Regions from separate parts of the Paenibacillus sp. OK076 genome, predicted to be linked through region 2. Evidence: riboswitches for the same ligand, from Rfam matches in the RefSeq annotation. Region 2 holds a riboswitch; each other region holds the start of a gene.
The links. Region 2 has a riboswitch for thiamine pyrophosphate ahead of BMY78_RS25375 (ABC transporter substrate-binding protein). Riboswitches for the same ligand answer to the same signal wherever they lie in the genome.
Positions count from the first base shown of each region.

Region 1: another riboswitch for thiamine pyrophosphate. It lies ahead of tenA (thiaminase II); the one in region 2 lies ahead of BMY78_RS25375 (ABC transporter substrate-binding protein).
Region 3: another riboswitch for thiamine pyrophosphate. It lies ahead of thiC (phosphomethylpyrimidine synthase ThiC); the one in region 2 lies ahead of BMY78_RS25375 (ABC transporter substrate-binding protein).

Region 1 covers NZ_FOCH01000001.1:2,197,737-2,208,020, reverse strand. Annotated here, with positions in the region: gene BMY78_RS09940 (glycoside hydrolase family 43 protein) at 1-811, opposite strand, end outside; gene BMY78_RS09935 (ArsR/SmtB family transcription factor) at 987-1,946, opposite strand; gene BMY78_RS09930 (hypothetical protein) at 2,154-2,429, shown strand; gene BMY78_RS09925 (hypothetical protein) at 2,613-3,272, shown strand; gene BMY78_RS09920 (TetR/AcrR family transcriptional regulator) at 3,341-3,946, opposite strand; gene BMY78_RS09915 (DHA2 family efflux MFS transporter permease subunit) at 4,228-5,667, shown strand; gene BMY78_RS09910 (TetR/AcrR family transcriptional regulator) at 5,702-6,136, opposite strand; gene BMY78_RS09905 (GNAT family N-acetyltransferase) at 6,186-6,719, opposite strand; gene tenA (thiaminase II) at 6,770-7,441, opposite strand; TPP riboswitch at 7,563-7,661, opposite strand; gene BMY78_RS09895 (hypothetical protein) at 7,708-7,998, opposite strand; gene BMY78_RS09890 (NAD(P)/FAD-dependent oxidoreductase) at 8,021-9,151, opposite strand; gene BMY78_RS09885 (AraC family transcriptional regulator) at 9,394-10,209, shown strand; gene BMY78_RS09880 (HAD family hydrolase) at 10,206-10,284, opposite strand, start outside.
Region 2 covers NZ_FOCH01000004.1:118,779-129,062, reverse strand. Annotated here, with positions in the region: gene BMY78_RS25410 (sensor histidine kinase) at 1-202, opposite strand, end outside; gene BMY78_RS25405 (response regulator transcription factor) at 195-842, opposite strand; gene serS (serine--tRNA ligase) at 1,062-2,360, opposite strand; gene BMY78_RS25395 (MFS transporter) at 2,742-3,977, shown strand; gene BMY78_RS25390 (DUF2798 domain-containing protein) at 4,427-4,915, opposite strand; gene BMY78_RS25385 (VOC family protein) at 5,107-5,493, shown strand; gene BMY78_RS25380 (NAD-dependent epimerase/dehydratase family protein) at 5,512-6,267, shown strand; TPP riboswitch at 6,413-6,525, shown strand; gene BMY78_RS25375 (ABC transporter substrate-binding protein) at 6,747-7,787, shown strand; gene BMY78_RS25370 (thiamine-binding protein) at 8,011-8,301, shown strand; gene BMY78_RS25365 (ABC transporter permease) at 8,301-9,059, shown strand; gene BMY78_RS25360 (ABC transporter ATP-binding protein) at 9,105-10,004, shown strand; gene BMY78_RS25355 (TatD family hydrolase) at 10,100-10,284, shown strand, end outside.
Region 3 covers NZ_FOCH01000004.1:363,259-373,542, forward strand. Annotated here, with positions in the region: gene BMY78_RS26445 (S-layer homology domain-containing protein) at 1-3,544, shown strand, start outside; gene BMY78_RS26450 (Fe-Mn family superoxide dismutase) at 3,680-4,999, opposite strand; gene BMY78_RS26455 (alpha/beta hydrolase) at 5,199-6,227, opposite strand; gene BMY78_RS26460 (IclR family transcriptional regulator) at 6,586-7,329, shown strand; TPP riboswitch at 7,449-7,562, shown strand; gene thiC (phosphomethylpyrimidine synthase ThiC) at 7,905-9,710, shown strand; gene BMY78_RS26475 (aspartate/glutamate racemase family protein) at 10,222-10,284, opposite strand, start outside.

The sequences.
Region 1 (10,284 bases), on a different contig from region 2:
GAAATACGATCCAGTCCTCCAGACCATCCGGTGATGTAGTAAAGCTGTTGTGCCCTGTCGCATATACACCATTCTCCGCACTCTTCCGAAAAACGGGCTGTGGTGACTTGATCCATGATGAGGTCAGCATCGGATCATCTTCTTCATTCATGGTCAACATGCCAAGTGCATAATCATCCGACCAGGTTGTGCTGGCCGAGAAAATCAGAAAAACTCGTCCATTGCGAAGCAGCGTAACCGGGCCTTCATTAATCGCCATCCCGCCTTGCTTTTCCCACGAAAAGGTCGGAGCTGTTAACAGCACATGGTCACCTGTCAGAGTGTAAGGATTAAACATCCGCATTATATAGATCGCTGACCCATAGTCCGGAAAATGACCGTAGCCTGCGTACAGAAAATAGAGTTGACCACCCAGCTTCAGCACGGTACCATCCAGACCAGGGACAGGAGTGTCCAGAGCCCCCTTCCATATCCACTCGCCATCCATGGGATTTGAGCTTTCATTCTCCAGCACGCAAATCCGCCGTGAATCGTCCCCTCCCCCATCATTGGCGGTATAGTAGATGTACCATTTCCCATTCAAAAAATGGATTTCCGGCGCCCATAAATGATGGCTGTAACGCCCGCCAGGCTCCGGTGACCAAATGATTTTTCGCATCCCTTCGTCAATCTGAGATAGTCGGGTGGATTGTATAAGCTCCAGGTAATTAGAACGTGTCCGCATAAAATAATAATAACCATCGACATGCCTGTAGACCCATGGGTCTGCGGATTGCAGTGCCACCGGGTTACGAAATGTACTGGTTTTCATCTTTTTCCTCTCCCTTCCTGTCGCGCTATTTTCTATTATCTGGCAGGATTTGTTTGCAGACAACAGTGTTATTTCATCATAAGCATGTGAACGGGACTTGGATATACCTTCACCCTGCTCCAGATGAAACAAGTTTGGTTTAAACCGCTCGATACTCACGATAAATGAAGTACCGTTATTTGGCATATCTCGGATGCTTATCACCCGCATTCATCGTATACCTTACCTGCATAATAATGTTCTGTTCATGATCTCCGAACTCATGCCCAAACAGATTCATGCCTCCCTGATGTCTGGCATCCGGATGGATTCCAATGCGTAATCTTAACTTGGGTTTATCCTCCAGATCAAGATCTGACAGGGACACATCCGAGATTTTCTCCTGATCCAGCATGGTCTTGTTGCTGTCCACACGCCATTTTTTGAGAATGCCATATTGTGTGGAACCATCAGACCACCAAGCCGGATTCAGTTTACCACGGCGGTAGCCCAAATCTCCGGGACTAGTCCACATCCCAATCTCAGTGCCATTCACCCAAACGGAAATATCCGAGGGCCAATCATTGTTATAGGTCGCTACTTCAGAGCAGATTTCCATGGATAATTCCAAAGCTTCAATCGTTGCACCTTGCGGAATATCCATAGGAAGCAAATATTCCAGATAACCTTTTGCCAGCCAGATGATCTGAGCGTCAATATGCTTGGGATGATAGAAGCTCGCCGGATCGTCTTCCTTGAGAATCATTTCCTCCGTACTCGCCATGCCACATGTTGGCTCAACTTCACAGTCGCTGTAATGCCCTATCGGCATCTGTACTTCATAAACATTCGTCTCCCGTGCGGGAAAGGATCTTACCCGATCCAGGGCAATATGAATATCATCATAATTGCGGCTGCAAACCTTCATGGCCCCGCGAGAGGCCGGGAGCATTTCCGTATGTATTAAATTCGCTGCCTCCAGCACTTTAATATGGTTGGCTACCGTTGACACCGGCAGGTTAAGTGCTTCTGCAATTTCGATAATGTTTAATTTGTTGGCATTTAAAAGCTGGAGAATGTCAATCCGGGAACGAGTTGACAGGGCATGTGTTACAGTTACCAGTTTTTCCGGGTCGTTAAAGCTGAGTTCCAGCACGTATTTGCTCTCCTTTGGAAAATATTAATTAAAAATAATTCTACTGAATAAGAGGAATAAACACAATGTTGCCATGAGTAAATCATGCTTGCGAAAGAAAGCATTTGAGAACATTTTCCACGTAATCTTTTCTATAGTAAAGGCAATGAATAGAAGTAATCTGCATTTCTTGCATTTATTGCATTTCTTTCGAAAGGAAGGTTAAACGTGATAAGTGAAATCAACAGCTGGATTAGGCATATTGCTTCTAACTATATATTGATTATTGCGGCAGCTTTCATTTTCTTTGCGATTAAGGCTGTAATTGGATTCTATACCTACAAGCATTACAACAAACAATTGGACCATCTTCACCATAAAGTCGATCTGCTCATTCAGGAGCAGCAGCTTCTCGCTCAGCAGTTTTCCGTTCCTAACGAAAACAGAGAAATAACGCAAAAAGAAGACCACCTCGAGTCTTCATCGCAAACTCCTCTAATGTGAGCTTCTATCTTTTATCCATTTTTAACCACATGAGAAGCAAATGAAAGCATCATTTATACAGGATTACATACAGTCAGGGATGAACATGTCTAAACTTAATACGTGGACCATATGGTTTACTATGGTATGCTTGAACACTAGACTCATTCTTTGCACATCGGGGTTTCGTTCGGGAGGGATACAGTGAATTGGATACGTCCAGTGAATAGAGGGGAATCTGTCTTTAAAGTTAAAAATAATCGCATTATCTACTTTGCAAAATTATCTATTCCACTCAATGCCCTTATCGCAGTTGGAAAAATATTTTTGGGAATCTTCTCGCTCTCCTTCTTTTTATGCATTAACGCCTTTTATAATATCGGCATCGCTGTTGCCAAATATTACGCAGCAAAAGCACATGAGGACTCGAATCTTACTGATTCCAGCCCGGAGGATATTCTAAAGAAACAATACGCTGCATACCGATTTATAGGCAATATTGTACTCGCTTCAAGTGTGGTCTACATCATCTATTGCAGCAAGTTATTGTTCTTTACAGGCAGTAGGACGCATTACCCTCACTATGTCGCCTTCATTATAGCTGCCGTTACTTTTACTGAAATCGCCGTTTCTCTTGGGGGCGCCATTATGGCGAGACGAAATAATGAACCGGTCATCGAAGCCATCAAACTGACGAACTTCTCCTCATCATTGATCTCACTTTCTTTAACACAAACTGCAATCATGTCATTTTCCTACAAAGGAGATCCTACCTTTTACAATGGACTGTCCGGAATCATTTTTGGTGCTCTGGCAGCACTCATCGGGCTGTATATGATATTACGAACTCCGACAGTAGAATAGCCCTTTTATAATCTGTTGAAAAGACATCCGCGTATAGTTGAGCCTGACTATAGCTGGATGTTTTTTTGTTAAATCAAATCATTGTAAGAATACGCACGAATTAATGAGAACTGTTTAGCTAGAAAATGCGGTGCATAAGGCATGTCATTGCGAAGCCAGGATACAATGGTACCAATCAGGGCTGAGGAACTGTACCAGATGGCGATCTCCTTATGAATACCCGCTTGTGCAAGAGAGTTCCCCAGCTCCAAGCTTTCGATCTTGGCCGAAACGAGTTTCGATAGCAATTTCAACAGCCTCTCCGTAAAAATAGGCGTTCGTCTGGAAGCGAGAACGACGCGATAGAATTTGGAATGGTCAGCAAAGTGTTCAAGCAATTTCACTAGCACTGGCCAACCATCGTCTTTGGCAGCATCCTCAAATTGAGGAGCATGTTCCTCCACAATGCGTTCAATGTTCTCAATCATCTCATCCGCCATTTTCTCCATCATGTCTGTGATATCCCGATAATGCAGATAAAAGGTCACCCGATTGATCGTCGCTCGTTCTGCAATTCGATTGACGGACAATTTCTCGATGTCCATTTCCTGCAACAGATCTACAAAAGCATCACGAATCAACTGTCTTGTACGAAGTATACGAGGATCTGTAGCAGACTTCTTATCGTTTTTCATGCAAAATCACTCCTCAAATTTTGAAAATTACAATTTTAAATGATCAGTCGTTTATTTCCGAATTAGACGACATATTTTATTATTTCGTAAAATAAGCAACGAAAATACCCAAAATCGTAAATTGTAATCTGCGGGAATATGTATATAATTCAATAGATACAATGTAAACTATACAACACGTTGTAAATTTAGTCACGTGTGGATTGAAAGGATGGAATGGATTGAGTCAGGCTAGATTAAAAGAAAGAGATGATGTAAAAAAGGGCCCCATACTGTTTGTTATGATTTTGGGTGCATTTCTTGCCACATTGAACCAAACCGTTATGAGTGTGGCAACGCCGGAGCTGATGGGTGATTTTAATATCTCAGCAGCAACAGCCCAATGGTTTACGACAGGCTATATGCTGGTGAATGGAGTCCTCATTCCCATCACAGCCTATTTCATGCAACGCTTTTCGACACGGCAATTATTTCAAGCTTCGATGTTTATTTTCCTCATCGGTACGATTATATCTGCCCTTGCGAGTAATTTCGGTACATTGTTAACAGGACGTATGGTGCAAGCAGCCGGTGCTGGTATTATCATGCCATTGTTGATGCATGTCATTCTTACCTTGTTCTCTCCTGAGAAAAGGGGCGCCGCGATGGGTATGGTCGGTTTTGCCATCATTTTCGCTCCGGCCATTGGGCCAACCCTTGCTGGTTATATTCTTGAGCACTACACATGGCAAACGATGTTTTACGGGATGATTCCACTAACCGTTATTGTTATTGGTTTTGCGTTTGTATATCTCAAAAATGTATCTGAACGGGTCAAACTCAAATTCGATACGCTCAGCGTACTGCTGTCCACGATTGGATTCGGCGCATTGCTGTATGGCTTCAGCCGGGCGGGAAGTCTGGGATGGTCAAGCGCAGAAGTCATCATATGCCTTGCAGCAGGAGTTGTTGCTCTTGGACTGTTCACATGGAGACAGCTCGCGTCTGCAAATCCCCTGCTCGATCTGCGGGCTTTCAAGTATAATATGTTCTCTCTGACCACGATCATTAATATCGCGATCACGATGATCATGTATGCTGATATGATGTTGCTTCCTTTGTACCTCCAAAATGCACGGGGTTACACGGCATTGGAGTCCGGATTATTATTGCTTCCAGGGGCGCTTGTCATGGGCTTCCTGATGCCAATAACAGGTAGATTGTTTGACCGGTTTGGCGCAAAATGGCTGGCGATTATCGGGATGGTTATCACGATCGTAACCACTATTGGTTTCATTGATCTAACCGATTCTACCAGCTATACCTACCTTGTATTAATGTCAACAGGTCGTCGTATTGGTATGGCCCTGCTGATGATGCCAATCCAAACGGCAGGTTTGAATCAACTGCCTCCAAGACTTGGGCCACACGGTACAGCAATATCCAACACCGTCAGACAGGTAGCTGGCGCTGTGGGTACTTCATTGCTTGTAAGTGTAATGACCAGTCGCACAACGGCACATGTACAGGATATGGTGGCAACGGGGGCAGCCAAAGGCTTAACCCAGCAGCAGTTGGGAATGGAATCCATGATCCAGGGAATTAATGATGCTTATGTTGTCATTATCGGCATTGCCGTTGTCGGATTGCTACTTTCCTTCTTCATCAAACGTACCAAACAAGCAACGGAGGAAGACTCCAAGCAGCCTGTAAGACAAAAAGTCTCGATGAATACAAATTAAGAACAGCATTTACATGAATTACATCATGTAGAGCCTATTGTATCGTATACCAAAAGCGGCAGATCAGGACCCTAAGTTTTACGTCCAATCTGCCGCTTTTTTGTGTATGAAATAATAAAATAAACCGTAGCCTCTCCACTGAAGTGAGAACTTCCGCGCTAACGTAGAATAACTCCACAACCAGCTTTGTTTCTGGCAACATCATCGGGACCATAATCTGATCCACCAGTAGATCAAAATCGGAAGCATAGCTTTGGCTCTCCAAATCTTTGCGAATCATCATGTCTTCCTGTACACGCTGCTCCAGAATGGCAAGAATACAATCATCCTTTGAACCAAAGAATTTGTAAAATGTTCCTTTGGACACACCTGACTCGTCTAGAATCATTTTTATGAAAGTGTTGGTTACTCCATGTTTCTCAAAGAGCACAAGTGCTGAGTCCAATAACATTTGTTTCCGTTTATTCATAAGTTCCCTCTGGATGAGTTAGGCGGTTCACGTTACGATATTCAACACTCTACTGCAAATCCACTGCAAACATCACATGTTCCTTCCAAATTCCCTTGATTTTAATATTCTGACGGTCCGTTTCCTGGAAGCCCGCTTTACGCAACACTCGAATTGATCCGGCATTGTCGGGAAGTGCACCTGCCTCCACTCGTTTTATTCCCCCGTCATTCACGGCAAAATTAAGTGCTAGCCGCAGAGCTTCACTCATGTATCCCTTACCATTCTGGGCCTGATCAAGCACATAACCAACAATCCATTTGCTGATGGAATCCAGTTCAAGTTCGAACAGAGAGATCTCCCCAATAAGCTCATGCGTATGGTTCAGGAAGATCCCGAAAGAGTACCGTTTCCCTTCTTCCCTCGCCTTGTTCCAGCCTTCAAGAAGGGCTAACTGGCCCTCCAGTGTATAGAATGTCTCTGATCGTTCACTTGCCGATATCTCTTCGAAAACAGCCCGGTTACGGAACTGCAAATCCAGCAGTGTCGGTGCGTCCTCCACGTTCAAAAATCGTAAATAGATGCGTTCCCCATGATTGTTCATCTGTATGTTCATCCTTGTCTCTGGTTGTAATAGATTTGAGATTTCATTCATCAGAAGTACGAGAGTTGCTGATTATAAGCCATTTCCCAGAACAGATATTCAAATTCAACACTTCTTCTGAATATGTCTTCAATGGCCTCCAGTTCCTGCTCGGTTTTATGTTCACATAATGCATCCAGTGTATCATAGAACCATTCGAATGAGTCGCGGAATTCATCACTTGCATAATTTTCGATCCACGTCTGATAGAAATTGCCCTCTAACGAATCTCGATATTGTTCTTTTAATCTTGTGGCATAGTCGTAATACGTCCACGCACAGGGGAAAATGACGGCGATGATTTCGGCAACACCACCTGTTTGTGCAACACTCATCATATTCGACGTATACGCCTTGTTGTACAGAGATGGTTTGACCGTATGATTTTCATCCAGCGTAATCCCAAATCCCTTCATATAATTTCGATGCAAATCCATTTCTTCGTACAGAATAGCGTGTTGAATCACCGTAAAGTTCGTCATCAGTTTTTCATCTGTCGCCTTCACCGCACCCATGGCAAAAATCTTCGCATATTCAATCAGATAGGTATAGTCCTGAAGAAGATAAAACTTAAACGCTTCCTGATCCAGTGTGCCTTTCCCCATTTCGTGTAAAAAAGGATGGTTGTATCCATCTTCCCATACGATTCTGGACTTATCTTTTAACGTTCTCGAAAATGACATGATCATTGCTCCTTTTATTAAAATCATAATGTCCCCGCTTCACACCCAGCTATCGCGTTCTGTCCCCCAAAATGCAGACCAAAAAGCCCTTGACCTATTTTCGGCAAGGGCAAAATAACATGAGTACATGTCATTTGCTCCCTACGTCAGTATTAACTAACAGGTTCAAAGGGTCAGGTTTTAACCTTCTCAACTGCGAACAGTCCCCCTGCAAATAGCTCAGGCTTATTACAACATGTGTTTTTCCAAATGTCAAACTATTCCTATTAATCTTCAAGTTCCCCTAAATCTTCTTGCAAGTTCTTAAGTCGGGTCCGGATATCCTTAATCATCCTTTGCAATCTGTTTAACTCATCCACCCATTGTTGCTCATTAGAGACGTTCGTCGTTGAAGTTAAATGATACGCCGGAGACGTCCTCAACTTGTTTAAATCCGATTCGTATGCCCGCCGCTCTTCCTCGGCCTTTGCCAATTCCTCCTCGGCGATGGCAATCTGGTGCTCCAGATAGATGATATCTGAGGAGTAGCCGTGAGATAAGCGCTGTGAATATGTCATAGTTCACCTCATTTCTGATTAATCATTTCTGATCAACCATAGCTTTTCCAAGGTCATATGGCTGAATATCGATATCTAACTCCATACCAAGAGCCAACATGGCCAGTTGACTTCCAATAAAAGGCCCCATCGTTAAACCGGAAGCTCCAAGCCCGTTGGCTGTAATCAAGCCATTCCAACCTGGGACAGCACCCATTACCGGAAGAAAACCTGGTGTAAATGGACGAAATCCTACTCTTACTTCCTGAAACGTGCTATCAGCTAAACCGGGAGCCAGTTCCAATCCTTTATTCAAAATTTCCTGCATTCCGCCTGCGGTTACTCTTGTATCGTATCCTTCAATATCATTTTCGTGAGTCGCTCCGATCACAATCTTCTGTTGATCAAAGGCTAACAAATATTGATCCGAAGGAGGCATGACTACAGGCCAGTTCCCAGTGTCCTTTCGATCGTGAACCTGCAAGTGCATAATTTGTGCCTTCTGATAATGAACCTTAAAATCAATGCCCAAGGGCTTCAACAGTTCATTAGCCCAAGCGCCAGCACACACAATAACCTCGTCAGCCGATATGACTTTACCGTCCACAACCACTCCAGTTACTCGTTCCGATTCATATTGAAGTGTCGCGTCACCATTAATCAGGACCGCTCCATTTCGTTGAGCCGATCGGATTAACGCATCACGCAGCGCACGCCCGTCAATACGCGCGGCTCCGCTGATGTAGACTGAATGAAAGCTCTCCTCCAGAAGAGGAAAACGCTCATGAGTTTCTTTTGCATCTAGACAGGTAATATCGGCAATCTCCGGTGCATCTTCTTTACGAAGGTGTGCCCTCTCCTGCATCTTGTTAATTTTGTCCACATCCGTATGAATACTAAGAGCACCCACTTGAGCGTAACCTGTTTCCGTTTCCCCTTCACTCTTGAGTTCTTCAATCAACCCGGGATAAAAACGTGCACCCGCCTTGGCAAGCTGATACCAATCCTGATTACGGCGCTGAGATAACCAGGGAGAGATGATCCCGGCAGCAGCATCCGTAGCCTGCCCTCGATCTTTCCGGTCTATAAGAAGAACTTCCGCACCCCTTTTTGCCAATTGATACGCTGTGGAAGCCCCAAGAATTCCTGATCCTACGACGATGACTTTCTTCATGACTGCATCCCTTTCCTAAATCACTGTATCCATTATAGCGTATACTATATGGTCTGATAATGGCAAAGCATCGACATGATGATACGTGTTCCTAAAAGGTTTTCGATAAGTGGTTCATCGAAGTGAATAGACCGTTTAAATTAATGTCATTTATGTAATATAATTCAAATCATGTTTCTTTTAACGCTGTATCTTCGCCATTTACGCACACGACCTTTAACGAAATGAGGAATAACACAACGATGCCGAAACCTAGTACGGGGAATTCACTGGATACCGATATGCCGCTTATGATTACAGGTCAAAATCAGCTGACTGTAGATGAATTAATGAATTGGAACGGTCATTCACGGGATTACAGTATTGTGCAGTGTATCGGGGGAACAGGGAAAATCACAGCCCAAAATCATGAGTTTTCAATTCGGGAAGGAACAGCTCTTATTCTGTTTCCAGAGGTGACATATCGTTACGACAATCTGAGTGATTCATTGTTGTTCGATTGTCTGTCTTTTAATGGCTATTTATTGCCCCGGTTTCTGCATACCTTGCAGATCGGGGAGCTGCGCGCCTTCAAGCCGGATGGAATGCTTCATATCCTGTTGCATGAAATAACGTTGGCGCTGCAGTCCCGACACAAGGATCAGATCTGGCACGTATCCGCATTGCTGTACATGCTTCTGGTCAGGTTAACGATTGATGGCGATCGTTATGGTACTTATGAACGCTCGGATGCCCGATTAAAGCTGGGCGGACTAGTTACTTTTATCAAGCAAAATTATGATCAGGATATCTCGCTCTCCATGCTGGCTCAGCAAATGGACGTCACCGAGCAGCATTTGAATCGGATATTCAAAAAGGAATTCCAAATGACTCCGCTTGATTATCTGACACGATATCGGTTATTGAAAGCGAAGGAAATGCTTGTCCATGACGCCGGAATAACGGCCCACGAGATTGCTCGGGCTGTCGGTTTCAACAGCGCCAGTTATTTTGGATCCGTATTCAAAAAATATGAAGGGATCTCTCCTATTGAGTTACGCAAGCAATACCAGGGTTAAAGAATCTCCATCGTAATCTCTGCCAGCGAGGTTAACCGCAGATCATACTTCGAGAATTCCAAATTACGTGTTACC
Region 2 (10,284 bases):
GCCTTTCAAGGCCCTCAATCCGTGGCAGCTGAACGCCATGTTCTGAAGCAGAGATTTCAGTCGTTAACTCGGCCAATTTCTGCTTTTTTTGATACAAAAAATAGCTGGGCAGGAAAAACGTATTGACGATAAAGGATAGGAAAAAGACAACACACAATGCACCAATAATGCGCACGAGCAGTTTTCGGGTCAGTTTACTCATTTTGATCCTCTAGGCAGTAGCCCATTCCCCGGTACGTTTTGATCGAATCTTCTCCAATTTTCTCACGCAGTCTGCGGATATGAGTGTCTACGGTGCGTTCCTCACCGAAATAATCGAAACCCCACACCTGATCCAGCAAAATTTTACGGGTTACGATCTGCCCCTTGTTCATTCCCAGAACCCTCATTAATTCAAATTCCTTATGGGTAGCCCCTACATCCACTCCACCACGGTAGATCTTCTGGCCTTCCAGATCGATGGTCAGTTCTCCCACCATGATCTTGGAGGATAGTTGCAGCAGCTTCTTTACACGCAACAGAAGGATACGCGAATCAAACGGCTTGCGCAGATAATCATCCGCCCCGGCCTTCAAGGCAACAAACTCATCATCCGATTCCCCTTTGGCTGTCAGCAGCAGTACCTTCGCCCGACTCGTACGCTTGATTTCCCGGCACACCTCGACACCGCTGCGACCTGGCATCATCCAATCCAAAACCGCCAAATCAATTTGATTATTATAAAAGAGATTCAGGGCCGCTTCCCCATCCTCGGCTAAAAACACCTGAAAGCCCTCTTTAACAAAATAGGCCTTCAATATTTGCAGCATCAGCGGTTCATCATCCGCCAGCAGCAGGTTCATATCTGCACCTCCTTTCCAAACTGGATTCTACTATACAATCTGTACGTTACAGCTGTGTGACATACCCGTCTGGTTTGGCCATTTCCCACATCTCTATACTGTGGCCTTCGTAACACAAAAGCGCTGAACACTCTTCACTGGTCCCAACATCACAGGCAAAACAAAAAGGAACCCCCACAAGGGTTCCCTTTTTACTTCTCAACACAGCGTGTAATCCTTTTAAATCTCTTCATCTTCGTGCGGCAAAATCAAATATTCGGCACCGCCCATATAAGGCTGAAGTGCGGCTGGAATACGAATGCTTCCATCCGCCTGCTGATGATTCTCCAGCAATGGGATCAGTATACGTGGCGAAGCCACAGCCGTATTGTTCAACGTATGGCAGTATGCAAGCTTGCCTTGGGCATCACGACAACGAATATTCGAACGCCGAGCCTGGAAATCATGCAGATTCGACGACGAATGTGTCTCCCCGTACGCATTGCGGCTTGGCATCCAGGTCTCAATATCGTACTGTTTGTACGTTTTCTGCGACATATCCCCTGTACACACAGCAACTACTCGATAAGGCAGTTCCAGCAATTGCAGTAATTCTTCGGCGTGTCCTGTAATTTCCTGCAGCATTCGCTCCGATTCTTTCGCATCCGGTGCACAGAGAATGACTTGTTCCACTTTGGCAAATTGATGCACCCGGTACAATCCGCGTACGTCCCGCCCGCCTGAGCCAACCTCACTGCGGAAACATGTCGATGTGGCAGCCAGCTTGATTGGCTCCTGCACATCCACAATCTCATCCGCATAATACGAAACCAGCGGCACTTCCGATGTTCCCACCAGCCACTTGTTCTCGCCTTGTAATTCATAGACCTGATCCCTCCCTGTGGGGAAGAACCCCGTGTTCAAAAGGGTATTCTCCCTCACCATCAGAGGAACTTCCATTGGCGTAAATCCATGCTTCAGCAGCAGATCAAGCGCAAGTTGCTGTACAGCCCGGTGCAGGAGCAGCCCTGCTCCTTTGAGCACATAGCTTCGTGTTCCGCCGATTTTCACCCCACGTGGGATGTCGATTAGATCATGCCGTTCACCGAGTTCCACGTGATCCTTGGCCTCATAATCGAATACCGGCAGCTCACCCACACGTCTCACCTCCACATTGTCCTCATCCGATACGCCCAATGGCGTATCCGGCGATACAACATTGGGTACCAACCATTGCAGCCTTGTCACTTCCTCCTGCACAACGGCAAGCTTGGCTTCAACATGCGCCAACTGATCATTCAGCTGTTTCACCTGTCCTCTTAAACCCTCGGCTTGCTCACGCTCACCAGCTTGCATCAGTCTGCCGATATCCGCAGATAACGAATTACGTACTCTACGCCCTTCTTCCGTTTCCAGTAAAAGAGCTCTGCGCTCTTCGTCCCGTTCCAACAATTCGCGAATACTGATATTCATTCTCTTGCCAACTGCCGCAGCTTGCACCTCTTCTGCATGTTCCCGAATCCACTTCATTTCCAACATGGTCACCGTCTCCTTTGGCTGTAAAAATACAAAGAGCGCCCTCATCCCTTGGGACGAGGAGCGCTCTGCTCGCGGTGCCACCCAACTTGCTGAACCAGAATATTCTGGTTCAGCCTCTTGGTCCGCGATAACGGGCGGTTCCGGTTAACTTGGGGAATGGTTCGCTCCCCTGGCGAAAACGCCTCCGAGTTGGATGCTCTTCAACGGCATGGTCCGATCTGTAATTGTTGTTTTTCAGTATATACGAACTTTAGCCTCCATTGCAAGTTATCCGTGCATACCCTTACATGTCCTGTTATGATAGAGATTGTTTGTTTTTAGGAAATACTCCTGAATGGCAGACTTACTACATAACATAATATCTAGAAGGAGTTTTTCTTCATGAAAAAATTGCTTTGGATTGGATGCTTGTCCTATTTCCTCATCGGACTTGCCCATGTGGTTCTCGGCTCCATCCTACCCGTTGCTCTTGAACATTATGGCAAGGATTATAGTCAGGGAGGCACACTGATATTTGCCCAATTTGCCGGGTTCCTGGGTGGTGTATTGTTATCTCCGTGGTTGAATAAACGCTTCGGGAAACGAGGCGGTCTATTAATTGCCGCAGCGTTGCTCTGCATTGCAGAGTTATCCTATATGCTGCTGCCTCCTTGGGGCTGGATGTTCGTCATTGCACCTGCAGCCGGATTCGGATTCGGTATGATAGAAGCTGTCATCGGTACAATTATCATTGCAGCAATTAAAGATAACACGGCGGTTGCCATGAGCCGACTTGAAGTGTTATTTGGTATCGGCGCCATGGTCATGCCGCTCATTGCCAGCGGTCTGATTTCTGCCGGGTACTGGCGCATGTCGTTCCTCGTGGTTGCCGTCTGTGCAGCGATGACTTTTATCTTCTGGGCCAAAAGTTCATTCGGTGAGCTGGACAACGAGCTGAGTCGACGCAGCTCAGACCAGACTTCTGTACACACTCAAGCTGCTGAATTGCCTCAAGGATCGAATCCTGAAGACATTAAACCAACTCGCTCAACCTATCACGGCCGTAATTTGGCTCTTCTGTCTTTATTTGTTTTATTTTTCTTTCTCTATGTCGGCACTGAAATGAGCCTTGCCAACTTCATGCCAGCCATTCTGATTGAGAAAATGAACATGAAGGAAGCAGGTGCTGCACTTAGTGTTACCTGCTTCTGGATCGCCATGTCCGTTGGACGACTGTTTGCCGGATATATTGCGGAGAAATTCCAATATCGCGTCTACGTTCTGTACAGTTGCCTTGCAGCAGTTGTGCTGCTGATGATCTTTCCTTTTACCAACCAGATCTGGTCGGCATTTCTGATCATTCTGTTGCTCGGGCTCGCATTATCTGGTGTATTCTCCATTGCCCTCGTCTTCGCCAGCAAAATGCTGCCTGGAACAGAAGAATCAACGCCCAGCATCCTGATTGCGTCAGGTGGGGTTGGTGGTGCCATTCTGCCTTTGGTTACAGGCTGGAGTCTGGACCATCTGGAGGTTAACCAGTCCGCATGGATGCTTGCCATTTTAGCAGTTGGTCTGCTGATGATCAGCGTGATTGCGTATCAATGGCAGAACAAACATGTGGTCGATACAGTGACTTAACAGTTATGTGTCGAGGCAGACCTGAGAATTAGAATCAGAAATAGAATACCTATTATAGAGATTGAGATGTCCACCGCCATGAATTGGCGGTGGACATTTTGTTGTAGCGTTATTCTGTTCTAACGAACCTGGTACACGCTATTCATCTCCATTTCTGCATGTTTGAAATCTAACGAATCCTAGAGACGTTATTCTAGATAATTAGCTCCAAATCAAGGTCTCGTTGCAGTTTCTTAGCATAATAACGCCGCTGAGATTCGTTAGATTTTTCATTCCTTAAAAACCGGCCTAATAAGATGTTCTCGATTCGTTAGCGCTGTAATCATGGTAGAAAGTGTCCTACCTTTGCCTCAGATCACCTTTCATTGAAGGTGATCATACGATCTATTTATTTGCACAAGATTGCCCAGGAAATACTTTCAGGTGCTCTAAATCGGAACTAACGTTATTTAGGTTGAAGGGACTACACTCCCCTTATCCTTAATGAATTTACCGAATACATATCGAACGAGTGGTCCCAGAATAATAATTTGGTAAGGAAGCGCCAGACTGAAATTACGAGCAATCGTATGAAGATACGTACTTAGTACGGAGGCTCCATTTAACTGATTCGCAAGATAAGCGGAAATCATTCCGTACAAGGACATGATCAGAACCATCCCAATGACCATGAAAAATGACATAGCGAGCACGCCCAAAATTTTATTGGATTTGTCAAAAGGTAAGGAAAATGCAATTTTTCTCGCTACAGGTCCAACAATGAAGAACTCCACCAGAAACGCAATAATAAAACACAATATGAATTGAAGCAGTATATCTAGCGCGGACATCTTGCTCAATAACCCATTGTGCCATAAATTGAAAGTCATCATGACGATGACCATTCCTGTGCACATCATCATTCCAAAAACAATCTGTTCTTTCTTCGTCGTTGGCAAATCTCTCATCCTCTCTGTTTACCTTCGTAATTATAGAGATGATGAAGCCTTCCTCATAAGTGAACATTCTGTGAACAATTATAATTTTCCCAAATTAAAAATCGGATTTGACAACCCCGTAGTACAGCCCTATGATATCCCTTAAAATGGTAGAAAAGATCCACTGCATATTTAAAGGAGGATTTTTGATTATGAGTTTTCAAAAGCGCATTGACCACGTCGGCATTGCCGTTCGCGATCTGGAGACCACGCTGCGTTTCTACACGGAGATTGTTGGTCTTGAATTGAAAGACCGGGTAACCCATACCAACGGTGTCATTCAGCTCGCCTTTCTCGGCTTCAACGGAAGCGATGAGACCGAGATTGAGTTGATTCAGGGATACAGCGACAAGCTGCCTTCCGAAGGTACGGTGCACCACTTTGCCATCCATGTCGATGACCTTGAGGCCGAGTATAACCGCATTAAAGAAACCGAGGCCGAGTTTATTGATGGAGAGATGATTACACTGCCTAACGGTTACCGTTATTTCTTCATCTATGGACCTGAAAAGGAATGGATTGAGTTCTTCCAGCGCTAAAAATTGGAGCTGATTTTTATGAACATTTTAATTACCGGTGCAGCCGGAAAAATTGGACGTGACGTGTCCCAACACTTGTCAGAAGCATTTCACCTGCGACTAACAGATTTGAATATCGACAGACTGCATACGTATCAAGGGACAGACCATGAGATCATGACACTGGATGTGACAGATCCCGAAGCCTGTCAGCACGCTTGCGAAGGCATGGATGTGGTTGTACATCTGGCGGGAGATCCTTCCCCGCATGCCGGATTCTATGAATCGTTGTTGGACATCAATATCAAAGGTACATTTAATGTATTCCGTGCAGCCAAGGACCAAGGTGTGCAAAGAGTCATTCTGGCAAGCAGTGCACAGACGATCGAGGGGTATCCCATTGATGCTCAGGTCTATCCAGACATGCCGACACGCCCACGGAATTTGTACGGGGTTAGCAAATGTTTTGGAGAATCGCTTGCTTCCTATTTTGCGTATACCGAAGGTTTACAAAGTGTTGCAATACGTATCGGTGCATATGATGATTTTCAACCGGATGGACCCGTGCTGGAGGCAAGGGATATGAGCGCGTATATTAGTCCGGCTGACTTGTGTAATTTGATGTTCAAAGCAATTACAGCTACAGAGCTGGAGCCCTTCACCATACTGCATGGGATATCGAATAATAGGTTTAAACGGTTGAATCTGGAAGCCACTCAGAAACAGGTAGGCTATGACCCGAAATCCGATGCTTTTGCACTCAGTCAGATTTCCTTATATGATTCGCCACGATAATTGTTGAAAATCACACATCTTAACAGGCCGTTATACATATGTATAACGGCCTGTTTGATAACTTCATACGTGTCCCCATCCAGTTCCTGACTGGACATGCATAGGCCTCTGGCCTATAATTACACATAGTAATGCCCGTAACTTCATAGTTTCCCAGGGGAGTCGGAATAGGCCGACTGAGAGTGTATCCCACCAAGATACTGACCCTTAGACCTGATCTGGATCATGCCAGCGTAGGAATCGGAGTATATCGAATTGGCCCAGCCTCTTTGCTGAGTGCCACATCTCTAACGCCTGCACGCGTCCCGGATTAACGGGGCGCTTTTTTAATGTTCTTTTATATAGCCAGAGAGCTAAAAAAAATGACGTCATCCGGATCATAGCTGGTATAAATCTGTCGATTTATGCAAGATGCTTGGATATGAAGCCAAGGAGTACCCCGTGCCACTGGCCGGACAACATGAAGGAGAGAAATGAAGATGAGATGGCGTAAAATGATGGGCCTAATGCTCTTATGCGTACTACTAGTGGCTGTGGCCGCATGTGGCGGCAAAGAAGCTGCACCTTCAGGAGAAACTGGCAGCAGCAATACCGAAAACAGCAATGAAGGTGACAACGCAGCCCTCAAGGACATTAAAGTAGTGCTGGACTGGACACCAAATACGAATCATACCGGCCTGTATGCGGCCGTAGATCAAGGTTTTTACAAGGCCGAAGGCTTGAACGTAGAGATTGTACAACCAGGTGCCGGTGGCGCAGATACGATGGTTGCATCAAATGAAGTGCCTTTTGGCGTAAGTTATCAGGAGAGCGTGACTCAGGCCCGCACACAAGGCGTACCACTCGTGTCCATCGCTGCGGTTATTCAGCATAACACGTCCGGATTTGCCGCTCCGGTGGATCGAAACATCAAGTCTCCCAAAGATTTTGAAGGCAAAACCTATGGCGGCTGGGGTTCCCCAGTCGAAGAAGCCGTGATGCAATCCATTATGGAAGGTGAAGGCGCCGATGTATCCAAAGTGAAAAACATTAACATGGGTGACGCCGACTTTTTCACCGCTGTGAAACGTGATATCGACTTTGCCTGGATTTTCTACGCGTGGACGGGTATTGAAGCCGAACTGCGCGGCGAACCGATCGACATGTTATATGTGAAGGATTATTCCGAGGCACTGGACTACTACACTCCTGTACTCGTTACCAATGAAAAGACGATTCAGAACGATCCCGAGCTGGTCAAAGCATTCCTGAAAGCCACTTCCGAAGGATATCAATATGCGATTGATCATCCCGAAGACGCTGCGAACATTCTGATCAAGGCCGTACCGGATCTGGATAAGGACCTCGTACTCGCAAGCCAGAAGTGGCTGAGTCCGAAATATCAGGATGACGCACCGCGCTGGGGTGAGCAGAAGCAGGAAGTATGGCAGAACTATACAGATTGGATGTTTAGCAAAAAACTGCTCGATGAGCAGGTAGATGTATCCAAAGCGTATACAAACGAGTTCTTACCCCAATAAAAATTTTTTAAGTTTAACTTTTTTTTACACCAGAACGAAGAGTGCAGAACCCATCTGAAGAAACGAAGTGGTCGCCTTTATCCCCGGATTTTCCCCTTGCGGAAAATGAAATCAAAAAAATTCGGGGATAACAGCGATCGGAAGAGGGTACTGCAATCGGAGTGGTCAAGTGTAAAGCTGGTTTAACTCATGCAATTTAACTCGAAAGGAAAAGTGATCTTTCATGGCAAGCACACTACTTAGCATTCAAGTCATTCCTAAAACGCCAAATGGCGAAAATTCCTATCCTTATGTTGATCGTGCCATTGAAGTGATTCAGCAGTCCGGCTTGAAATATCAGGTTAATGCACTGGATACCACGATGGAGGGTGAACTGGAGGAACTGCTGGAGGTTGTCCGCAAAATGCACGAAGTTCTCGTGGAAGCCGGCAGTCCAAGCATCATCTCACAGATCAAGATCGCCCATAGCCCAAGCGGCTTCAGCATGGACACCCTGACGGAGAAATATCGCTAATGCATGCCTATTGGAAAAGCGTATGGCCGCCCTTTGTGGCGGTTATTCTCTTTATAGCGATATGGCAGGGAGCTGTCTCCCTGTTCCATATTGAGAAATGGATGCTGCCTGCGCCTTCGGACATCGCCCATGAAGCAGCGTCCCAAGCAGATCGACTTGGCATGCATGCATGGGCAACAATCCAGCTGACATTGATTGGGTTCGCAGCAGGTACGCTCGTGGGATTACTGATTGCGATGGTGCTGCATTTGATTCCATTTTTGAAATCTGCACTCTATCCATTACTTATCCTTAGTCAAAATATTCCGACCATCGCGCTCGCGCCGCTCCTGTTAATCTGGTTCGGATTTGGGCTGCTGCCCAAATTGATTACTATCATCCTGGTCTGCTTCTTCCCGGTGGCTGTAGCTGCTATGGACGGGTTGACCCGCACCGATGCAGCGATGATGAACTATATGCGCATGGCTGGTGCAAAACGCGGCCAAATCTTCTGGAAGCTCGAACTTCCACATGCATTGCCCTCGGTATTCTCGGGGATTAAAATCGCCGCTACGTACAGCGTCATGGGTGCGATTATCGCCGAATGGATCGGTGCAGATAAGGGGATCGGTTATTATATGATGCTGCAAAAATCAGCCTATCGGACGGATCGTCTTTTCGTGGCAATCATGATTATTGTAGCACTGAGCCTGCTGCTCTTCCTGCTCATTGCGCTACTGGAGAAGCTGCTCGTACGCTGGCGACCACAAAAGCGATAACTTTGAAATATATGCACCCTATAAAGGTTAGGAAGTGATGACAAGATGACACCCGAACACAACGAGCGGGTAGCTGCTGAGCCGGATGAAGGTGCAACCCTTCCAACGAGCAGCGGAGGTCCCGAGCAAGAAAACGTGGCCTTACCTGCACATCAATCATCACCAGCGCTCGAAGTTCTGAACGTGCATGCTTCGTTCCGCGAGCGACGCAGCACATTGCCTGTTCTGGATGGCCTGTCCCTGACCGTGGAACAAGGAGAATTCGTAGCCATCGTCGGCCCTTCCGGCTGCGGCAAAAGCACCCTGTTTCACATCATCGGCGGCCTGCTGAAACCACAGGAGGGACAAATCCTGATGAATGGTCAGAATGTTACCGGGCAACGCGGCAAGATTAGCTATATGCCGCAGCAGCCTGCCCTCTTCCCATGGCGTACCATTGAGGACAATGTGCTGCTTGCAGGTGAAGTGTCTGCGGATGCACCCCCCCGGGCTGAGGCGCTTGCAGATGCCCGAAAGTGGCTGGGCAGTGTCGGACTGGCCGGGTTCGAACAAGCCTATCCGCATATGTTATCGGGCGGTATGCAGCAGCGGGTTGCCTTTCTGCGCGCCCTACTCAGTCCGCAGGAGCTGATGCTGCTGGACGAGCCTTTCAGTGCGCTGGATGCACTGACCCGCAGCGATATGCAGCGCTGGCTGCTCGATATCTGGGAACAAAACCGCCGCTCGGTGCTGTTCATTACGCATAATATCGAGGAAGCACTGCTGCTCGCTGACCGTATCTACGTCCTGTCGAATCGGCCTGCGACTGTACTTCACGAGGTCGATGTTCCCTTTGATCGTCCACGTCGGGAAGCGATTACGGAGGAGTCTGCTTTTCTTGAACGGAAACGGCAGATTTCCCAGTGGATGAGAGAAGAACAGCAGAAAACCCGCCTATCTAAATAGTGCGGGTTTTTAAGTTATTATTTTCCTAAAATGGGTGATCTAAGATTAACTACTCTGCGTATCATTGGTAAAAGATAAAAAGGAGGGGTCCAGCCATGCAATCAACCGCTTTTGCACCCTTGATCGATGCCCATCTTCACCTGGACAAATATACACCTGAAGAACAACGTGAGATGCTGCATTCCTTCCCGTCCCAACAGGTTGAGGCCGTCATCGCCGTTTCCATGAATCTGGCATCTGCCCAGACCAACCTGGAACTCGCTTCACAATACCCCCGTAC
Region 3 (10,284 bases), 240 kb from region 2:
ATTTCAACAAGGTGTCGTACAGGCCAAGAGTTGCTATGATCTGACGGAAAAAGATTCTGATGATGTTGAATGGAAGCTCATTAGTACGCCTGAAGAGCTCTATTGTGTAAGAGAAGACTTAAACGGTAATTACAAGCTGAAGAATGATATTTCTGAAGCAGCCATGAGCACGTTTTTGAATGGAGGATCTTGGACTCCAATTGCTGACATAATAGAAGATGAGCTTATGCCTTTTACAGGCAGGTTCGATGGGAATGGTTATTCAATATCCGGTTTGAAAACGACGGATGAGAATCAGAACGATGTGGGGCTGTTCTCTGTATTACAAGGTGCTGAGGTTAAAAATCTTATATTAAACGATGTTTCTATAAAAGGAAATGTGATCGTAGGCGGACTTGCCGGACGGAGCATAGAGTCGCGTATTGAAGGGATCCAAATCAGTGGAAATATACAAGGGAATATGAGAGTAGGCGGTATTTCAGGTTTATCGGACGAAAGTGAGTATATAAATAACAGCACTAATGTCGAGGTGATTGCATTAGGTGAGGATGGCGACTCACTCGGGGGACTTGTTGGAGAAAGTAATAAGAGCACAATCATTGCAAATGCTGCTGAGGGTATAGTGAGTGGTTATGAGGCTGTAGGTGGACTGATCGGAGAGTCGAATGATAATTTCATTCGTCAGAGCTACGCTTCAGGACAGGTGACGGGTAACTACCAGGTAGGCGGTTTGATTGGCCAACTTAATTATGAACTTAGCCACACTATTGCGGATAACTATGTGGTTGGTTCAGTGAGTTCACATGCTACAGGGAATAATGATTTTTCTGCTGAAGCCATTGGCGGACTGATTGGTGAAGTGAAAAAATATGATGAATCAGCCTCCGCAAAAATAGATATTCAAAATAATTATGTAGCTGCGTCTATGGATATCACTGTTCCTGATAATTCATCATCACCCATTGATAATCAGACCATAGGGTCAGTCATTGGTAATCTGAATGATCCAGAGAATCAAGTTATCTTTACTAATAACTACTATGATTTAGCCAAGAGCAGTACGAACCAGCAGAATGGTTCTAATTATGCAATGGGTCTTACTACTGAGCAGATGAAACAACAATCTAATTTCAATGGATGGGATTTCGATGGAGTTTGGACAACTCGTAACAGGATCAATGATGGGTACCCGATCTTGCGTTCATCCAAGCTTATGACTGCGCCGACTCCACCACTGCCTGATCGGACAATAGATTATTTGTATCCATATCCTACAAGCGGAACAATTACTCAGTCCACATCTAAAGTTATAGTGAAGCTTAATGAAGCTGGTAGATTTTATTTTGACAATCAAGTGTTTGATGAAGAAATTGAGGGGCAGTCGAATGAAGATACTAAATTACATGCCCTAGCTAATCTATCTTATGTTGATCTAGAAGCTAATGAAGTAAGATCGTTCTTGTTTACAGGACTGGAAGAGAACACTTTGTACCGAATGTTCCTGGCGGTAGAAGATACGAATGGTCAGCTCTGGGACATGGGAGGTCGGGGATATGAAACACTTGCAAACTTAACGCCTCTTCCACAAAACGTAGTGGCTACACCTGGTGATGGTCAGGCTGCCATTGAATGGACTACAGAGCCAGAATTAGAATATCGCGTGTATATGTACCAAGGTACGGAGGCACCAAAGGATCCGGATCTGTGGACAAATGTGACGGACAGTTACATCGATGGACATATCGGTGGGCTGACGAATGGTGAATCTTATGTGTTTGCAGTTAGATCATATGCTTCCGATGAAGAAAATTCAGATTATGTTGCATCTAACGTGGTGATCCCGCAAGAGGAGAATAATAATGGTGGTGGATCTAATCCAAATCCAGACCCAGACCCGAACTTTCCTGTACCACAGCATGTAGTGGCAACAAAAGGTGAGAAAAAGGTTGTGTTAACTTGGGATCCAATCTTGAACGGATTAGCTTCGGTCTATATGTACGAAGGTTCATCAGCACCAGTAGACCCTTCACAATGGGTACTTGTTACTTCTAATATTTTGAATAGCAGTTGGGAAATTAATGATCTTAGAGAAGGCGAAAAATATATTTTCGCTGTTAGAGCTGTATATGAAGATGGCGTATCCGAATATGGAATTTCTAATTCAGTGAAGATTAACATAACTCCATCCAATCCAGAAACGCCAGGTAATGGGGGAGGTGGGGGAGTTATTACTCCAACTCCTGTAACGCCAACAACTCCACAAGCTCCACAGAAAGAAGTAATCAAAGTGGATGTGGCGAATGGGGATCAAGCTTCAACGATCGCTTCCTTGAAGATTAATCGTACTCGAGGAACAGATGGTACGGTTAAGGATGAACTTCTTCTTGATCAGAGCAAAACGCAAACCATTATAGACCAGTTGAAACAGACAGGCTCCCATACAGCGGTTGTCTTGATTCCAGACGCAAAAGATGAAGTATCACAGTGGGATCTGAAGCTCTCTCCACAATCGTCAGTAATGCTGGCTGAGCAAGGAGTGAATCTGGTTATTTCCAATCCTAATGTAAAGATTATCATTCCGGCGAGTTCCTTGAACGGACGCACAGATGATATTTATTTCCGTCTTGTACCGGTGAAGAAGGAATCCCAACGTTTAGAGATCCAAACGAGAGCACAGGCGAATGAGTCGATCATCCAATCTGTAGGTACAACGGATATCCAGATCATTGGACGTCCAATGATGATCGAAACGAATCTTCAGAGCAGACCTGTTACGCTCATATTGCCTTTAGATGCTAATCAGGTTGCAGGTGTGAAGTCTGAGGAGCTAGGTGTATATATTGAGCATAGTGATGGAACGAAGGAGCTTGTACACGGCAAACGGGTTACCCTAAACGGTGATAATCAGCAAGGCGTCGAGATTGAAGTAAACAAATTCAGTACATTCTCCATTGTTAGGGTCAAAGACTGGACAGACAACACACTGAAAGCACAACCTTATATTCAGGGGTACACGGATGGAAGTTTCCGACCAGAGCGTAATGTAACTCGTGCGGAAATGGCAACATTAATCACGCGTATTCTGGGAACATCTACTCTTGAGGGAAGTCATGAATTTACAGATGTTACATCCAGCCACTGGGCACAGGTATCTATATCAGCAGCAGCCCAATCCGGTTCTGTTCAAGGCTATACAGATGGCAGCTTTAAGCCGGATCAAGCGATTACCCGCGCAGAAATGGCTGTCGTGTTACAGCCGTTATTAACATCTGCTCAGATGACTACTGCGCCGACAGCATTTACCGATATGAACGAGCATTGGGCGCAACAAGCAGTAGAACAATTAAGTTCGGCGGGAGTAGTTACCGGATACAAGGATGGAATGTTCCGTCCAAGTCAGCCGATAACCCGCGCTGAAGCTGTTACAATGCTGAATAAGCTGATCGGTCTTCAAGCTGAAACGAATGCGTCAGGACATTGGTCGGATGTACCTGCCACACATTGGGCTTATGAAGCGATTGAGGCAGCTTCTATCCGCAAGTAAATAGTTGTATTCAAACTCAAAGAGATATCTTTCAGTCATTTGGCTGGAGATATCTCTTTTTTTACATCAACATATAGCACCATGGATTCAATGCGCTCCAGAGTACGCCCCGATGCTATGCTTAGCCCGAGAATTCTAATAAGGCGGCCATAACAGCTTGCGCGCAGTTTCATAACGTTCCGCCACAGCTGGCCAGTACACAACCTTCCACCAGTCCTCGATATATTTTTTGCGTTCATTCTGGTGTTTCAGATAGTAGGCATGTTCCCATACATCAAGCGGCAGGAGAGGCACGATGTCGGACTGAGATAAGTTCTGATGTTTCTCCGCCTGCAAAATTTCCAATCTATGCGCCCGCGGGCTCCAGACCAGCATGGCCCAGCCGCTGCCCTCCACTTTGTTGGCGGCTTCAGTGAATTGATTCTTGAACGCTTCATAGCTGCCAAAATCCCGCTTGATTTGCTCTGCGAGCATACCGGAAGGCTTGCCTCCGCCTTTGGGGTTCATGATCGTCCAGAAGATCGTATGCAGGTAATGGCCTGCACCATTAAATGCGAGTTCGCGTTCCCAATGTTTGACGAGTTCAAAATTATTCTTTTTCCGCGATTCTGCCAGCTTTTTCTCCGCGGTGTTCAGTCCGTCTACGTAGGATTGATGGTGTTTGTCATGGTGTATGCGCATCGTCATCTCGTCAATATATGGTTCCAGCGCATTGTAGGCGTAGGGTAGGGGTGGCAGTGTGTGTCCACCAATAGGTACAGGTTTCTCTTTGACCGGCACTGCTGTAGAGTTGGTTGTGCCCTCTGTACTTGCATTGGGGGACGGTACAGCCGCCGAATATTGTGTCTGTACCGCTGGAGTAGGGTTGTTGGCTTTTCCCGCAGCATTGGATGATTCTTCTACAGCTTCACGATAGGGCTGTTCAGACATGGGCATTGAAGTCACTACGTTGGCATCAGCCGGTTGTCCCGAGGTTTGAAGAATATCATTCAGTGAAAACGATGAATCAGACTCCAAATCCCGCAAAGCTCCAGATTGTTTCAGCGTTTCAAGTACCCCCAGGAAATACTCGGATTCGCGAATGAAATGCAGAATAACCACTTTGGCAATTGGCACTTGCTGAACAGCAGTACTTTGCTCCAGCAGGACGTACAGCTGTCTAATGAACTCACGCGATTGTGTGCAGGTCTCAGCCACGAGCTGTTCAATACAGCGGATGATGTAAGGAGCAGGTGGCTGGGTTCCCGGCAGTATTTGCTTCAACAGCTGATTCGCGACTCGTTCGCTATTCTCAAAGATCGCTTCCCATTCCGCAAGCCATTTGACATAAAAGGGTTCAAGATCAGGAACCAAGGCGCGAATGACAATCGTATGTTCCTTCTCTTGCTCTTTCCAGAAACGGACTTCTTCGAGTACCCTCAGAGGCAGCAGATGCCCATATCCATACCAATTCATATGCGGTAAACCTCCATTCAAGTGAATTGAAATTCAGATCCAGCAGCAGAAATTAAATTTGATTCTCCCGTTCGTTCAATTTGGCAATGTACAAGCTGGAGCTGTCTTTAATTACGTCCCAAAAGTATATTCTCCAGGTACCTTGTCCTATGTGTACACAAAAAAAGAGCCCCATAGGGGCTCTTGAATTACCGGGTTTTCACGATTCTCCGGTATTGGTATTGTCCACATCATCGCTGCTCGTCTTGGTCACATGACTCAGGAATGTGGAGACACGGCGCAGATATTCCTTCGGATGCTCCCGGAAGATCAGCTCATGATGCGCACCGTCCACAATCCATTCATCGGAATTCGGATTGGTCTGGTTGCCGGCAAGCAGTTCCGCAATCGGGTAAGGAGCTTTCTCATCCTCGGTACCATGGATAAAGAAAATCGGGAAAGGATAATCTTCTTTTTTCACTTCTTGATACGGAATCTGCTGCAATCCAGTCCCGTTCAGAATCGGGAACAGCAGGTTCATAATTTCCAGCGTAGGCTGACGCGGAAGATCAATCTGATTATGGATGTTGTGATACAGCGTATCCGGCTCAAGCAGGAATGTGCTGTCCAGAATCATGGCATCCACATCTTTGGTAATAAGCCCAGTCTGCAGAGCTGTACCTGCACCCATGGAGAAACCCCATACGACAAGCTCCTGAGCTCCGCGCTGCTTCGCAAACTGGATTGCACCAAGCAGCTGCTGGGACTCGGCTTTGCCGCCTGTGGCGACAGCTTTGTTGACCTGTGAAGCGAAACCGTAATCGAACATTACCACATTGAAGCCGAGTTGGTGTGCATAATGGGCCAGGTCATACATCGGTACCCAGGTCTCTTCACGATTCGCACCATATCCATGGCTGAATATGATGGTTTTGTTTGCATTATCATCAGCCGGAATATACCAACCCTGCATCGTTCGACTGCCGTCTGCCGCAGGGAATGTGATGTCTTGATACTTCATGTTCTTGGCCTGCATGGGATTGGAGAATACAGGCGCTACAGTTGGATTGGATAATACCCAAGCAATATAACCGTGCAGTGCGATGAAACAAAAGAGCAGAAAAAATACAACGGAGAGCAACAACGCCACGACAATATGTTTGAACCGGATCAGCCTCGGTGATAACGAAGAAGGCAGATCTGACACTTTCGTTTGCAGCGGGGCTTCGCTCTGGGATGTCGGATACATGATTGCCCCTCCTTTAAAAATCAAATGAAGATAACAACGAGACGAACAGAGCGGATAAATGATTTTTCTGACTACATAGGAAGCAAAATCTTAATTTAATATATCTTTATCGTATGTTCCAATATAGTCAAAGTCAATTGATTGAGGCCATTTGTTACGCAATTGTTATATAGTTCTGAAGATATCTGGTTAACATTTCCTTAGGGTGCAAATAGCAGGGGATTTTAATTTATAAAAAGAAAATATTTACAATTATTCCTATTCCAAATGGCTCTTTTTGGTTTACAGATGAGACCGTTTCTCATATAATTTATGTAACCAAGTTTCATGTGATGAAACATGAGGAGGGCAACTTGCCATGGAAGACCGAAAGTTAACCGTCCGGGCTGTAGAACGGGCGCTGGATATATTATTGTGTTTTACAACCCGCAGTGATCTGGGACTCACGGAAATTGCCAGCCAGATCGGTCTGCACAAAAGTACAGTCCATCGTCTGATGGCTACTTTGGAGGACAAGGGGTTCGTGATCCGGGATGCAGCCACCGAGAAGTATCGGCTGGGCATACGCATCTGGGAGCTGTCTGCCCATATGTCTCGCAGCGATGATCCAGCCATTTTACTCCTTCCTGCGATGGAGCGGCTCAGAGATCGACTGGGCGAAACCGTGAGTTTATATCTGCGTGATGGCAGTGAGCGGATTCGAATTCAGGCCGTGCAGAGTGATCAGGCGATTCGCCGTGTAGCTCCGGTAGGCGTCAGACTTCCGTTATCCGTGGGAGCATCCAGCAAAGTGCTGATGGCTTTTGCCACCGAAGAGGACCGCGAAGATCTGATGAATGGACCGGAATGGCCCGTATTTATCGATCCCAAAGTATATTTGGCGCAAATGAAAGACATTCTGGAATACGGCTACGCCACAAGTTATGAGGAGCGTGAACCAGGAGCCGCCGCTGTATCTGTACCCATCATGGATCGGAAAGGCAACATCGCTGCTGCTCTGTCGGTATCCGGGCCTGTTAGTCGCCTTTCGCAGGAGACGTTGCATGAATACGCACCTGTGCTGAAGGAAGCTGCTACACAGATGGGACTGATGTTATCCTGATTTTATGTTCTGGAATTTAAAGGTTGTTTTTATGATCCGGTTGCGCTACTCTGTAATGGACGGCCCAACAGGGTCAGCATAATTGAATATGAATCTGCGGCTGAGATGCTGCAACTTGTTAACGTTACTGGGGGAGTCCGAATTGTCCGGACTGAGACGGAATCGCATGAGATTCCGGACCCTTTGCACCTGATCTGGATCATACCAGCGTAGGGAAGTAATCGGCGATACGACCACGAACACCATATAATGTGACCTATGGATGGACTCCGTTATGGAGCCTGAATGAGTTGCGTTATTGGTGATGGACATAAGCCGGTTCCCTTGGGAACCGGCTTTTTTTATACAGTAAACAGGCGGAAGCCGTTGTCAGAGCTGCTTTTGGATAAAGAGCTGGGAGCTATTGGCGAAGCGGTGATATGGATTTTTTTTCCTCGACTGTCTGTATTACTTGAACTGTATGTCCCTATTTTGTGTGGTATGATCGCTCTTCCTTTTTCTATGTTGTGGATGGTTTGGACTCGTGCGCAAGCATTTCAATCCAGGCAATCACCAATGAGGAGGAGACAAGAGCGATGAGTACAGAGAACAGAACGCTGGGACAAGACGAGCAGGATCAGGTGTTGGAAAAGAGTGCAGGTGCGGCCGGACGGGTTAAGCCCTTCCCGGGCAGCCGCAAAGTGTACATTCAGGGCTCACGACCGGACATTGCAGTACCGGAGCGTGAAATTGCCCTTCATGACACGAATACTCCCCAAGGAGTGGAGCATAACGAACCGCTGCGTGTCTACGATACGAGCGGGCCGATGACTGATCCCGGATTTCATGCCGATATCCGGGCAGGGCTGCCAGCGCTGCGCACCCGCTGGATTACGGAGCGTGAAGATGTTGAAGCCTACCAGGGACGAACGGTAAAACCGGAGGATAACGGATTGAAACCCGGAGGGAAGCGAACTGGAGCCGAGAAGTATCCAGGCTTGCGTGGTAAACCGTTACGGGGACAGGCAGGGCGCTGCGTGACCCAGATGCATTATGCACGGCAGGGAATGATCACACCGGAGATGGAGTACGCTGCCATCCGTGAGGGTGTGGAGCCGGAATTTGTGCGGCAGGAGCTGGCGAGTGGCAGGGCCATCCTGCCGGCGAACATCAATCACCCGGAGAGTGAGCCGATGCTGATCGGGCGTCATTTTCATGTGAAGATCAATGCTAACATCGGGAACTCTGCGGTATCCTCCTCCATCGAGGAAGAGGTAGAAAAGATGACTTGGGCCGTACGCTGGGGATCGGATACGGTGATGGATCTTTCCACAGGCAAGGACATTCATACAACCCGTGAATGGATCATCCGCAATTCACCTGTACCCATTGGAACAGTTCCGCTCTATCAGGCGCTGGAGAAGGTCAATGGAGAAGCCGAAGCACTGACCTGGGAGTTGTATCGTGACACGCTCATAGAGCAGGCAGAGCAGGGTGTGGACTACTTTACGATCCATGCAGGCGTGCTGCTGAGATATATTCCGATGACCGCCAAACGCATGACGGGCATTGTGTCACGGGGCGGGTCCATCATGGCAGCATGGTGTCTTGCGCATCATGAGGAAAATTTTTTGTATACCCATTTTGAAGACATCTGCGAGATTATGAAAAGGTATGACGTGGCCTTCTCTCTCGGAGACGGACTGCGCCCAGGAAGCATCTACGATGCCAATGATGAAGCCCAGATGGCGGAACTGGCGACGCTTGGTGAACTAACACAAATCGCCTGGAAGCATGATGTGCAGGTGATGATTGAAGGTCCGGGACATGTGCCGATGCACAAGATCAAGGAGAATGTCGATCTGCAAATGGAGATTTGCAAGGAGGCGCCGTTCTATACGCTGGGACCGCTGACGACCGATATTGCACCAGGATATGACCATATTACCTCGGCCATTGGGGCAGCGATGATCGGCTGGTTCGGTACGTCGATGCTCTGTTATGTTACGCCAAAAGAACATCTGGGCCTGCCTAATAAGGATGATGTGCGGGAAGGGGTTATCGCCTACAAGATCGCTGCGCATGCCGCTGATCTGGCGAAAGGTCACCCGCGTGCCCAGCGGCGGGACGATGCGCTGTCCAAAGCACGCTTTGAGTTCCGCTGGAGGGATCAGTTCAACCTGTCGCTGGACCCTGAGCGTGCGCTGTCCTACCACGATGAGACGTTGCCGGCCGAAGGGGCAAAAGAAGCCCATTTCTGCTCCATGTGCGGGCCGAAGTTCTGCAGCATGCGCATTACGCAGGATATTCGTGCTTTTGCCGCAGACAAAGGTTTGTCCGAGAATGAGGCCGTGGCAGCGGGTATGCAGGAAAAGGCTGAGGAATACCGGACACGCTCCTAAGCGCCGTTACAGCGCAATCTGGGCGGCCTGACATGGTGAAAAGCCGTTCCTCTCCGTGATTGATGAGAAGAGCGGCCTCTTACTTGGTATGTGGTGCGCACGCTTAACTTCGAAGGACAAGGATAACGACACAACATATTTTATCAGTTATAGGTTGATTGTCTCCCAGATGTTTAATAAAATGAATATAAGTGAAAAACAAATAAGAGTAGCCAGGCCAATGGCTACTCCTGCACAACATTTGCGGTAGGTATTCCTCCAAGTGCAGCATAGTTCAGACGAAGTGACCCGTCAGGCCGTCAACCTGTGGCGGGTCACTTCTTTTTACGGTCGATGTATGTCAGGAGCGCAATAATTAGCATTGCGAACACGATTACGTCGTTGAAAGAGAAGTTCATAGGATCACCTCCCACCGGAGGCAACCTATTTCCCACCACAAATTGGCTGTGCAAAATAATTATACCATTCGAAAGTCTCTCATTCGAGAGTCTTTTTATTTTGCTTCATGAGTTCAACACTTAACTTTGGCCAAGCTCAACTTCTTCTCCAAATACGACGCAAGTGATGCCAGCGG